Regions from separate parts of the Paenibacillus sp. P13VS genome, predicted to be linked through region 2. Evidence: predicted binding sites of a transcription regulator. Region 2 holds the regulator's gene; each other region holds the start of a gene.
What was found. The regulator Rex, encoded in region 2, represses fermentation and respiration genes when NADH is low (regulators of the CRP and FNR family bind a similar motif). The targets are predictions, from matches to a motif close to TTGTGAAATATTTCACAA.
Positions count from the first base shown of each region.

Region 1 (2,209 bases), on a different contig from region 2:
CTGCGTCAATGCCAGCTCGCCGTTCTCCACATCAAACAATGTGCCCAGACGGATTAGTTCCTGCACTCCATCCGGGCCTTCGTTTACCAATGCTTCCACGGCCTCGCGGCGACACAGGCCCGCTCCAGCCACAAGTGTATCCTGCAGATGGTATGCAGGGGAATCATCTTCAGCGATTACCGCAGCGATGCCTCCTTGGGCATAGCGGGTATTGCTCTCTAGTAATGACTTCTTCGTAATCATCAATACCTGATTATGTTTGCTTGCCCTGATGGCTGTATATAATCCGGCAATGCCAGAACCAATAACTAGTACATCCGTCTCCACAATGGGCAGCTGGGACAGATCAAAATCCACTATATATTGCGGTATCATCCTATTCACCTGTCTCGGAGCAAGAGTAGCGCATGCTACTTCACCAGTAACATGCGCTCTAGCGATTCTCTGGCTTTGTCGGCAACGGCCGGTGGTACGTAAATTTCCGGCTTCATCGTTTCCAGGCATTTAACCAGTTTCTTCAGGTTGTTGACCTTCATGTTTGGACACACCAGGAACTTGGTGGCAAAATGAAACTGTTTATCCGGGCTATCCAGTCGCAGCTGGTATCCTGTACCATCTTCCGTCCCTACGATAAATTCCTTGGCAGAAGAATTTTTACAGTATTCAAGAATTGCTGTCGTGCTGCCTACAAAGTCTCCCATCTCCACCACTTCGGGACGACATTCCGGGTGTACGACAAACTCGGCATTTGGATATTTGGCTCTCATCTCGACAACGTCTTTTACAGTCAGCATATCGTGAGTGTTGCAATACCCTTCCCAGATAATCATTTTTTTGTCTGTGTGCTGCTGGACATAATGTCCGAGATTTTTATCCGGCACCCAGATAATCTCATCAGAATCAACAGATTGAATAACCCGGACTGCATTGGCCGATGTACAACAGATGTCGGTCTCCGCCTTGATCTCAGCCGAGGAATTGATATACGTCACTACTTTTGCATTGGGATGCTGCGCTTTCAGTTTACGCAGGCCCTCAACATTGACCATGTCTGCCATGGGGCATCCAGCACGTTCATCCGGAATGATAACCGTCTTGTTCGGGGCCAGAATCTTAGCGCTTTCACCCATGAAATGAACCCCGCAGAATACAATGACATCCGCATCCGTTTGTGCGGCTTTCTGTGCCAACAGGAATGAATCCCCACGAAAATCGGCTACTTCCTGTACTTCGTCACGTTGGTAATAATGAGCAAGAATAATAGCATTACGTTCCTTCTTCAACTCCATCAGCCGCGCTCGCAGCTCCCGGTTCATCTCAGCCTTGCGCTCTAAAGCCAGAGCTTCCACCTGTGATCCTCTCCTTTGACGGACGGCGCCATGCGCCGTTTCCTGTGACTATCTGAGTCGTTATTTTCGCTTGAGAAACGAATCACAAGCGGTTTAACACCTAATGTACACAACGTTCACGACTCTGTCAATAAATGAAAAGGGCACAGAACAACACACTAATCAACTGTTTCCTGCGTAGTTCGCGCTCTAGCTCGCAGTTATCATTATCTCTGCAATTTGAACTAAACGCACAAAAAAAGAGAGCCTCTCGGCTCTCTTTGATCTGTTCTCAGAACAGGTTCTGTTAGACGTTAAGACGTTGGCTTCGTACCACCGTCATCTGGATCATTACTGTTGCCTTTATCCAGATTCGGAGCATCGTTAGGGATATCTCCGGCAGGTGGTTCAGGTGTCTCGTCTTTGCCTTGAATGCGAACACGCACATCACCGATGTTATCGACGATTGGTTCTCCGCCTTCACTTGGCGTACCTTCGTTATCATTATCGCTCTCCGGTTTTGGAGTCAAGGAACCTGTCTCGATCAATTGTTTGATCTGATCCATTTCCAGTGTCTCCACTTCAAGCAACGTTTGAGCGATCAAGTGCATTTCTTTGGAGTGTTTTACGAGCAAGTCCTTACATTTCTCGTAACATTCATTGATAAAGCGCTGCATTTCCTGATCGATCTCATAAGCGATGGAATCTGAGTAATTCTGTTCATGGCCGATATCCCGTCCAAGGAATACCTGTCCTTGTGAACTTCCGAATTGCATAGGTCCCAATTTCTCACTCATACCGTACTCCATAACCATGCTGCGAACAATACCTGTCGCTTGCTGGAAGTCACTGTATGCGCCAGTACCAATTTCACCAATGAA
Region 1 is NZ_WYEV01000019.1:47,721-49,929, reverse strand. It holds gene nadB (L-aspartate oxidase) at 1-375, opposite strand, end outside; gene nadA (quinolinate synthase NadA) at 411-1,349, opposite strand; gene ftsH (ATP-dependent zinc metalloprotease FtsH) at 1,643-2,209, opposite strand, start outside.
Region 1: nadA (quinolinate synthase NadA) is a predicted target of Rex. The motif match lies at 1,420-1,437, and genes of this name have one in related genera.

Region 2 (2,209 bases):
TGTCGACATGCTTGTACGATCTCTGGCCGAAACGGCTATTGCGACAAGGGGCCGCATGATGGTGCTCTTTACTTCATACCGAATGCTGCGCCAGGTTTACGACCCATTAAAAGAAGCGCTGTCGGGTAACGATATTTCGCTGCTCGGTCAAGGCGTGGATAGTGGCAGTCGTTCCAAGTTAACACGCAGGTTCCAGGATGCAAAAGCAACCGTTCTGCTGGGCACCAGCAGTTTCTGGGAAGGGGTAGATATCCCTGGCGAGGCGCTAACCTGTCTGGCCATTGTGAGATTGCCCTTCCAGCCACCGAATCATCCGCTTGTCGAGGCGAAGAGTGAACTGCTGCAGGAACAGAAAAAGAATCCGTTTATGAAGCTGTCTGTTCCACAGGCCGTCATTCGTTTCAAGCAGGGATTCGGCAGGCTTGTTCGTACGGCCAAGGATCGGGGCATTGTCATCGTTTACGATACGCGGGTGATTGAGTCTTATTACGGAAAGTATTTCCTATATTCATTACCCGGTCCCAAAATGGAACATATGCTGACTGAACAGATGGTTCCACGGATTAGCGAATGGCTGGAAACACCAGCACAGGATGAAACTACGGCGAATTAGGGATGACTTCGTTGCGTAATAAGGGCTTCTCGCTGTAAACTTTATTAGAGTGTGATTCATTCTTGTAGCACTTTTAACTTTATATTTCATAAGGCATCTTGCATAATTTCATTCGGAGACGAAAACGGTTATGCGGGATGCTACATTTTTATTTATCTATCGTGGCCTTGGTAAGGGGGAGCAATGTAATGAAATCAGATAAAATTTCGGAAGCTGTGGTACGCAGATTGCCTGTTTACTTACGTTATTTGAGTGAACTGCATCAACGTGAGGTAGGCACGGTGTCATCACAGGAACTGGGACTACGCCTGGATCTTAATCCTGCCCAGATTCGCAAAGACCTTGCATACTTTGGGGACTTCGGTCGCAAAGGCATTGGATACGACGTATCGTATCTCATTGAGAAAATCCGTCATATCTTGAAAATTGATCAGCAAATTAATGTTGCTCTGGTCGGGGCTGGTAACTTGGGACATGCATTGTCCAACTACAATGCCTATCTGAAAGACAACATGAAAATTGTTGCTGTTTTCGATGCATACGGCCCTAAGATCGGCAGTCAGATTAACAGCTTGAAGGTACAGCCCATGAATGAACTAACGGATTCGGTCAAGAAAGATAATATTCGTATTGGCATCATCACCGTTCCGGATACCGAAGCTCAGAACGTAGCCGATCAGCTCGTGGAATCCGGCATTGAAGCGATTCTGAACTTTGCACCAACCATCTTGAAAACACCACCGCACGTCCGTATACATCATGCTGATTTTACAACGGATCTGCTTAGCCTGGCTTATTATCTGGAGAACGGAAAGGACGACGAGGAAGATGACGACAAATAGATGGGTAATTCATAACGGCAAATTTGCTGTAAACCGTGGTACGGAATGGACTGTGGTTCAAGGGTATATGGTCGTTGAAGACGACAAGATTGTGCATATTGGTGAGACACTGCCGGATGGAGATGAGAGCCTGCCAAAGGTTGATGGCAAAGGACTGGTCTTTTTGCCGGGTCTGATCAATACGCATGGTCACGCAGCCATGTCGCTTCTGAGAGGCCACGGGGACGATCTGGCCCTGCAAGTATGGCTTCAGGAGAAAATGTGGCCTATGGAGGCGAAAATGACGTCTGAGGACGTGTATTGGGGCACATCCCTTTCTGTATTAGAAATGCTGAAAGGCGGAACGACGGCATTCCTGGATATGTATGATCATATGGATCAGGTGGCAAAAGTGGTTGAACAATCTGGTATTCGTGCCGCATTGGCACGTGGTGTCATTGGTCTCTGTTCCGAAGAAGAGCAAATGCGCAAACTGCAGGAATCGGCTGCGTTTGCACGTGAGTGGAACGGACAGGCTGGTGGTCGAATTACGACGATCATCTCACCGCATGCGCCGTATACTTGCCCTCCGGATTACATAGAGAAGCTGGTACAGGTTGCACATGATCTGGATCTGCCGCTGCATACCCATATGTCGGAAACCCTTCGCGAAGTCGAACAGAATGTAACGGATTATGGTCTGCGTCCGGTGGCACATCTGGAAAAGCTCGGTTTCTTCTCTCGTCCTTCTCTCGTAGCTCACGCCGTGCATTTG
Region 2 is NZ_WYEV01000007.1:79,669-81,877, reverse strand. It holds gene dinG (ATP-dependent DNA helicase DinG) at 1-613, shown strand, start outside; gene GUA98_RS18495 (redox-sensing transcriptional repressor Rex) at 802-1,455, shown strand; gene GUA98_RS18490 (amidohydrolase) at 1,442-2,209, shown strand, end outside.

Region 3 (2,209 bases), 180 kb from region 2:
GTTGAAAATGTTGTTCCACGCATGAATCAGCGTTGGGTGATCATGGTGAATGACAAGGAACTGATGGAAAACGGTTTGGATATGAAGTTGAATCCACGGGATGCGGTTAAATTACAGTTAACGGCATCTTAAACATAATTATAAAAGCCCGGACCTCTGCAGGAGGACGGGCTTTTTTCATGTCACTTATAGATTAAGCTCATAACCGAAAGGTGATGACTTTAAGAACTTAATGCTTAGATGCGGCAGATCTCATTGGGACATAATTCACAATGGCAGATGCCTTGGAGCATTTTCAGGTCCTTGATAACAATCATGCCGTTATCATATTCAATAGCATCTTTTTTGCGCAGATCGCTAAGCATGCGGTTCACACTTTCACGGGTAGCTCCAATCATGTTGGACAGATCCGTGTGGGTAATTTTTTTATGAATAATCACGTGATCGCCGTGAGGCTCGCCATAGGAATTGGACAACCGGATCAAGGTGGAACAGAGCGCACCAGGTTTGCCGTATAACATCAGGTCACGGAATTTGGTTTGAGTTAAGCGGTGATGTATGCCCATCCATTTCATAAAATCAATGGCGAAGTCACAATGCTGACAGATCAGCATCTCCAGGTCTTTGTGCTCCAATACACCGATTTCACTGTCTTCCAGCACTTCGGCCGAGAACGTATGCTTGGAACCGAAGAATGGATCTGCCTGACCAATCATATCACCGGACTGGTACATGTACATGATAAGCTCTTTGCCTTCATCCGTTGATTTGGTGATCTGGGCACGACCCCTTTTCATATAATAAAGCTTGTCGGACACATCACCTTCCCAATACAGGTGGGTCCCTTCAGGATAGGTACGGTCTTTCATGGTTACGAGCAGATGATTGAAGTTCACTTCCGAGAAACAGTTGGTATTGCCGCGTTTTTCCATGACACTCAGTTGTTCTCTCATAAGTCTATCTCCCCTTTGTATCCACCGGAGGGGGATTACAATCATGCTGCACTCCGCGCTCCGTGGTTCGCCGCAACCGTTACCGTCCTGACTAGGGTCATCTCCGCCGGGGAGGACGGTACAAATTGCGGTGGTTCAATTTTTAAGTTCAGTATATACCTAATCTTACCGTTTGAGGGGCATGGAAAGGGGGCAAAAATGGCGAAATTTCAAACATTGTGATTAAATTCACTTTGATGAGGGAAGGCTGCATTTGACAGCTATATAATTTAAATAGGAAGTGAAAATGCCCTGTAGAAAGAACTCCAAAAACTTAAATTAAATTTGTTATACTTTGTGAAAAAAATCACATAATTACCCTTTTCGACATGTTACGATGTGTACGTAAAGAAGAGAGACAAACCAAAAAAACAATACGAACCTTTAGGAGGATGAGGGAGATGGCTGTAAAGAACGAAGTCGCCCCAGTAAAAGAACCGACAGCAGGTCAGTATATTCAAACGTTAATTGACAAAGCGAATAAAGCACACGCAGCATTCATGTCCATGGATCAACAACAGATTGACCGCATCGTGCAAGCCATGGCACTGGCAGGTCTGGACAAACACATGATGCTTGCCAAAATGGCGGTGGAAGAAACCGGCCGCGGAGTGTATGAAGATAAAATCACCAAAAATATCTTTGCAACAGAATATGTGTACCACAGCATCAAATATGACAAAACCGTAGGCGTGATCGAAGATAACGAGTATGAGAGCTTCCAGAAAATAGCGGAGCCTGTCGGCATTATCATGGGTATTACCCCGGTGACCAATCCGACATCCACCACGATGTTCAAAGCGTTGATTTCCATCAAAACACGTAACCCAATCATCTTTGGTTTCCACCCTTCAGCTCAGAACTGCAGCCGCGAAGCCGCCAAAATTTTGCTTGAAGCCGCGGTGAAGCATGGTGCTCCGGCCGACTGTATCCAGTGGATTGATGATCCTTCCATGGACCGTACGAATGCACTGATGGATCACAACGATGTGGCGCTCATTCTGGCGACAGGTGGATCAGCAATGGTACGCGCAGCGTACAGCTGTGGTAAACCGGCACTCGGCGTGGGACCAGGGAACGTACCTTGCTTTATCGAGAAAACGGCAGATATCAATCAGGCTGTAACAGATCTGATCTTGTCCAAATCATTCGACAACGGTATGATCTGCGCCTCCGAGCAAGCGGTCATCATCGAAGAACCGATCTTCGATCAGGTG
Region 3 is NZ_WYEV01000007.1:259,317-261,525, reverse strand. It holds gene GUA98_RS19415 (hypothetical protein) at 1-132, shown strand, start outside; gene GUA98_RS19410 (Crp/Fnr family transcriptional regulator) at 237-953, opposite strand; gene adhE (bifunctional acetaldehyde-CoA/alcohol dehydrogenase) at 1,394-2,209, shown strand, end outside.
Region 3: adhE (bifunctional acetaldehyde-CoA/alcohol dehydrogenase) is a predicted target of Rex. The motif match lies at 1,288-1,305, and genes of this name have one in related genera.

Region 4 (2,209 bases), on a different contig from region 2:
TTCGGTACATTCCCCGACGGAATATACACCTTCGAGTGAGGTCTGCATGTAGTCATCCACGATGATCCCGCGGTTAACTTCCATGCCGCTTTCGTGGGCTACAATCGTGTTCGGTTTAATGCCTACAGCCATTACGACAAAGTCTGCAACCAGTACGGTGTCATCGGCAAATCGGAGGCCTTCCACACGTTCCCCGCCGATCAATTCAGCTGTCTGTGCGCCCATCTTGAAACGAATGCCCTGACGCTCCAGTTCAGCTTTTAGCATGGCTGAAGCTTGGGGGTCGAGCTGGCGTTCCATCAGGTCTTGCATGAGATGAACTACAGTGACGTCCATGCCGAGCTGGACCAGACCTTTGGCTGCTTCCAGTCCGAGAAGACCTCCCCCGATAACAGCCGCTTTTTTATATTGCTTTGCTGCTTCCAGCATCATATTGCAATCGGCAATGTCCCGAAATCCAACAACGCCTTCTTTATCATGACCCGGAACGGGCAGGATAAAGGAGCTGGACCCTGTAGCGATAATGACTTTGTCGTAGGGCACTCGTGTGCCTTCGTTTGTAACGACCTCCCGGGTATCTGCATCGATACGGGACACGGTTGTCCCGGTATGAAGCGTAATGCCATTGTCTTCATACCAGTGCAGATCATTGAGCACGATATCATCAATGGTTTTGCTGCCCTCCAGAACATAGGACAACATGATTCGGTTATAGTTGGGATAGGGCTCCGTGCCGAAGACCGTAATATCATAACGTGAAGTTAATTTCAGAATCTGTTCAACTGTACTCATGCCGGCCATACCGTTACCGATCACAACAAGTTTTTCTCTGTTTCCGTTCATGTGTGTAAGCCTCCTTGGTTTAACACTGGACATTATCAACATTTTTAGTGGTTTATATTTGAATCATAGCGTGGATTGCTAACACATAATGTGATTTATTTCACTAAGAAAGAGATAAGCAGCACAAATTAAAAAGTGTGAGCCCGGTCACGGAAACTTTTTTTATTGGAGCTTGAAGAATGGTATGTATTGAGGTCGGGATCTAATGTAAAATAAGAAATACGAACTATTGTTCTCTTTTTGCTTTCGTTGTAACATCGAGAATGGGATATGATGTTCCCTATTTCTTCGAAAGGAAGTTTTCGCATCATGATGGGAAGATCCCACCTGATTATTGGAACAGGCGTTTCACTTTCAGTACTGCAGCTGATGGGTGTGCAAGTCACGGCACCGGCTGTTACGGTTGCGCTCATTGGCTCGCTGCTGCCGGACATTGATGAGCCGAATTCATTGTTGGTATCCAAGGCGCTGCCCAATAGCTTGATCAGGCTGCTGCAAACCATTTTGCTGCCTACAGCCGTATTTGTGTATTTTTACGTGCAGGCGAAGCCTTGGAATCTGCTGCTGGCCATTTTGGTTGGACTTGTATCTTTCCTGCCATCACGTTCGCTCCGTAAAGTATTGATGTTCGCCATCGGACTGGGCCTTGTATTCTACGGTCACGCCCTCGCACCATGGAACCTGATTGCAGGGAGTCTGCTCATGTTATGTACTACGCTTACCCACAGAGGTTTAACCCATACGGTCTATGGAACTGCCGTTTGGGGAGGACTGCTGTACAGCACAACGCATGAGCAGGGACCGGAGATTTGGGTTGCCGGAGGAGTAGCCTATGCCATGCATCTGCTTGCAGACTCGTTGACGAATCGCGGGATTCGTCCGCTTCCGCCACTCAAGTGGAGGATCAGGGCGAATTTGATGAGCACAGGGACCAAACATGGAGCCGTGGTGGAGAATGTATGTATTGTGCTAACGCTTATTTTGGCATGGATCGCATTTTCGCCGTTATTTCTGTAACTCTTGAGCACCTGGCATTGTGGATTGAATCGGATCCTGCAAACGTGCTGAACAGCAACATGAACTTCAAAAACGCCAGTCCGGAATATATGGACTGGCGTTTTTTTATTGGCTCTCCGAATCCTGTATCAAACCTTACTCCTGTGTATAGTTCAAGGGACTAAACCAACGGGGTGCAGGATTCAGGAAGAAGAAGGGGAATCGGTAAGCTCATCAATATCCGAAGAGCCATATACAAATAACACAATAAGAATAACTACAATTATTAGCTCTGCGAATCCAGTTCCGTCAAAGTCAGACATCATTCCAGCCTCATTTCATTCCATTCATTTAGGAATTCATTCTTTTT
Region 4 is NZ_WYEV01000006.1:282,146-284,354, reverse strand. It holds gene nirB (nitrite reductase large subunit NirB) at 1-843, opposite strand, end outside; gene GUA98_RS17525 (metal-dependent hydrolase) at 1,153-1,860, shown strand; gene GUA98_RS17520 (hypothetical protein) at 2,191-2,209, opposite strand, start outside.
Region 4: nirB (nitrite reductase large subunit NirB) is a predicted target of Rex. The motif match lies at 932-949, and genes of this name have one in related genera.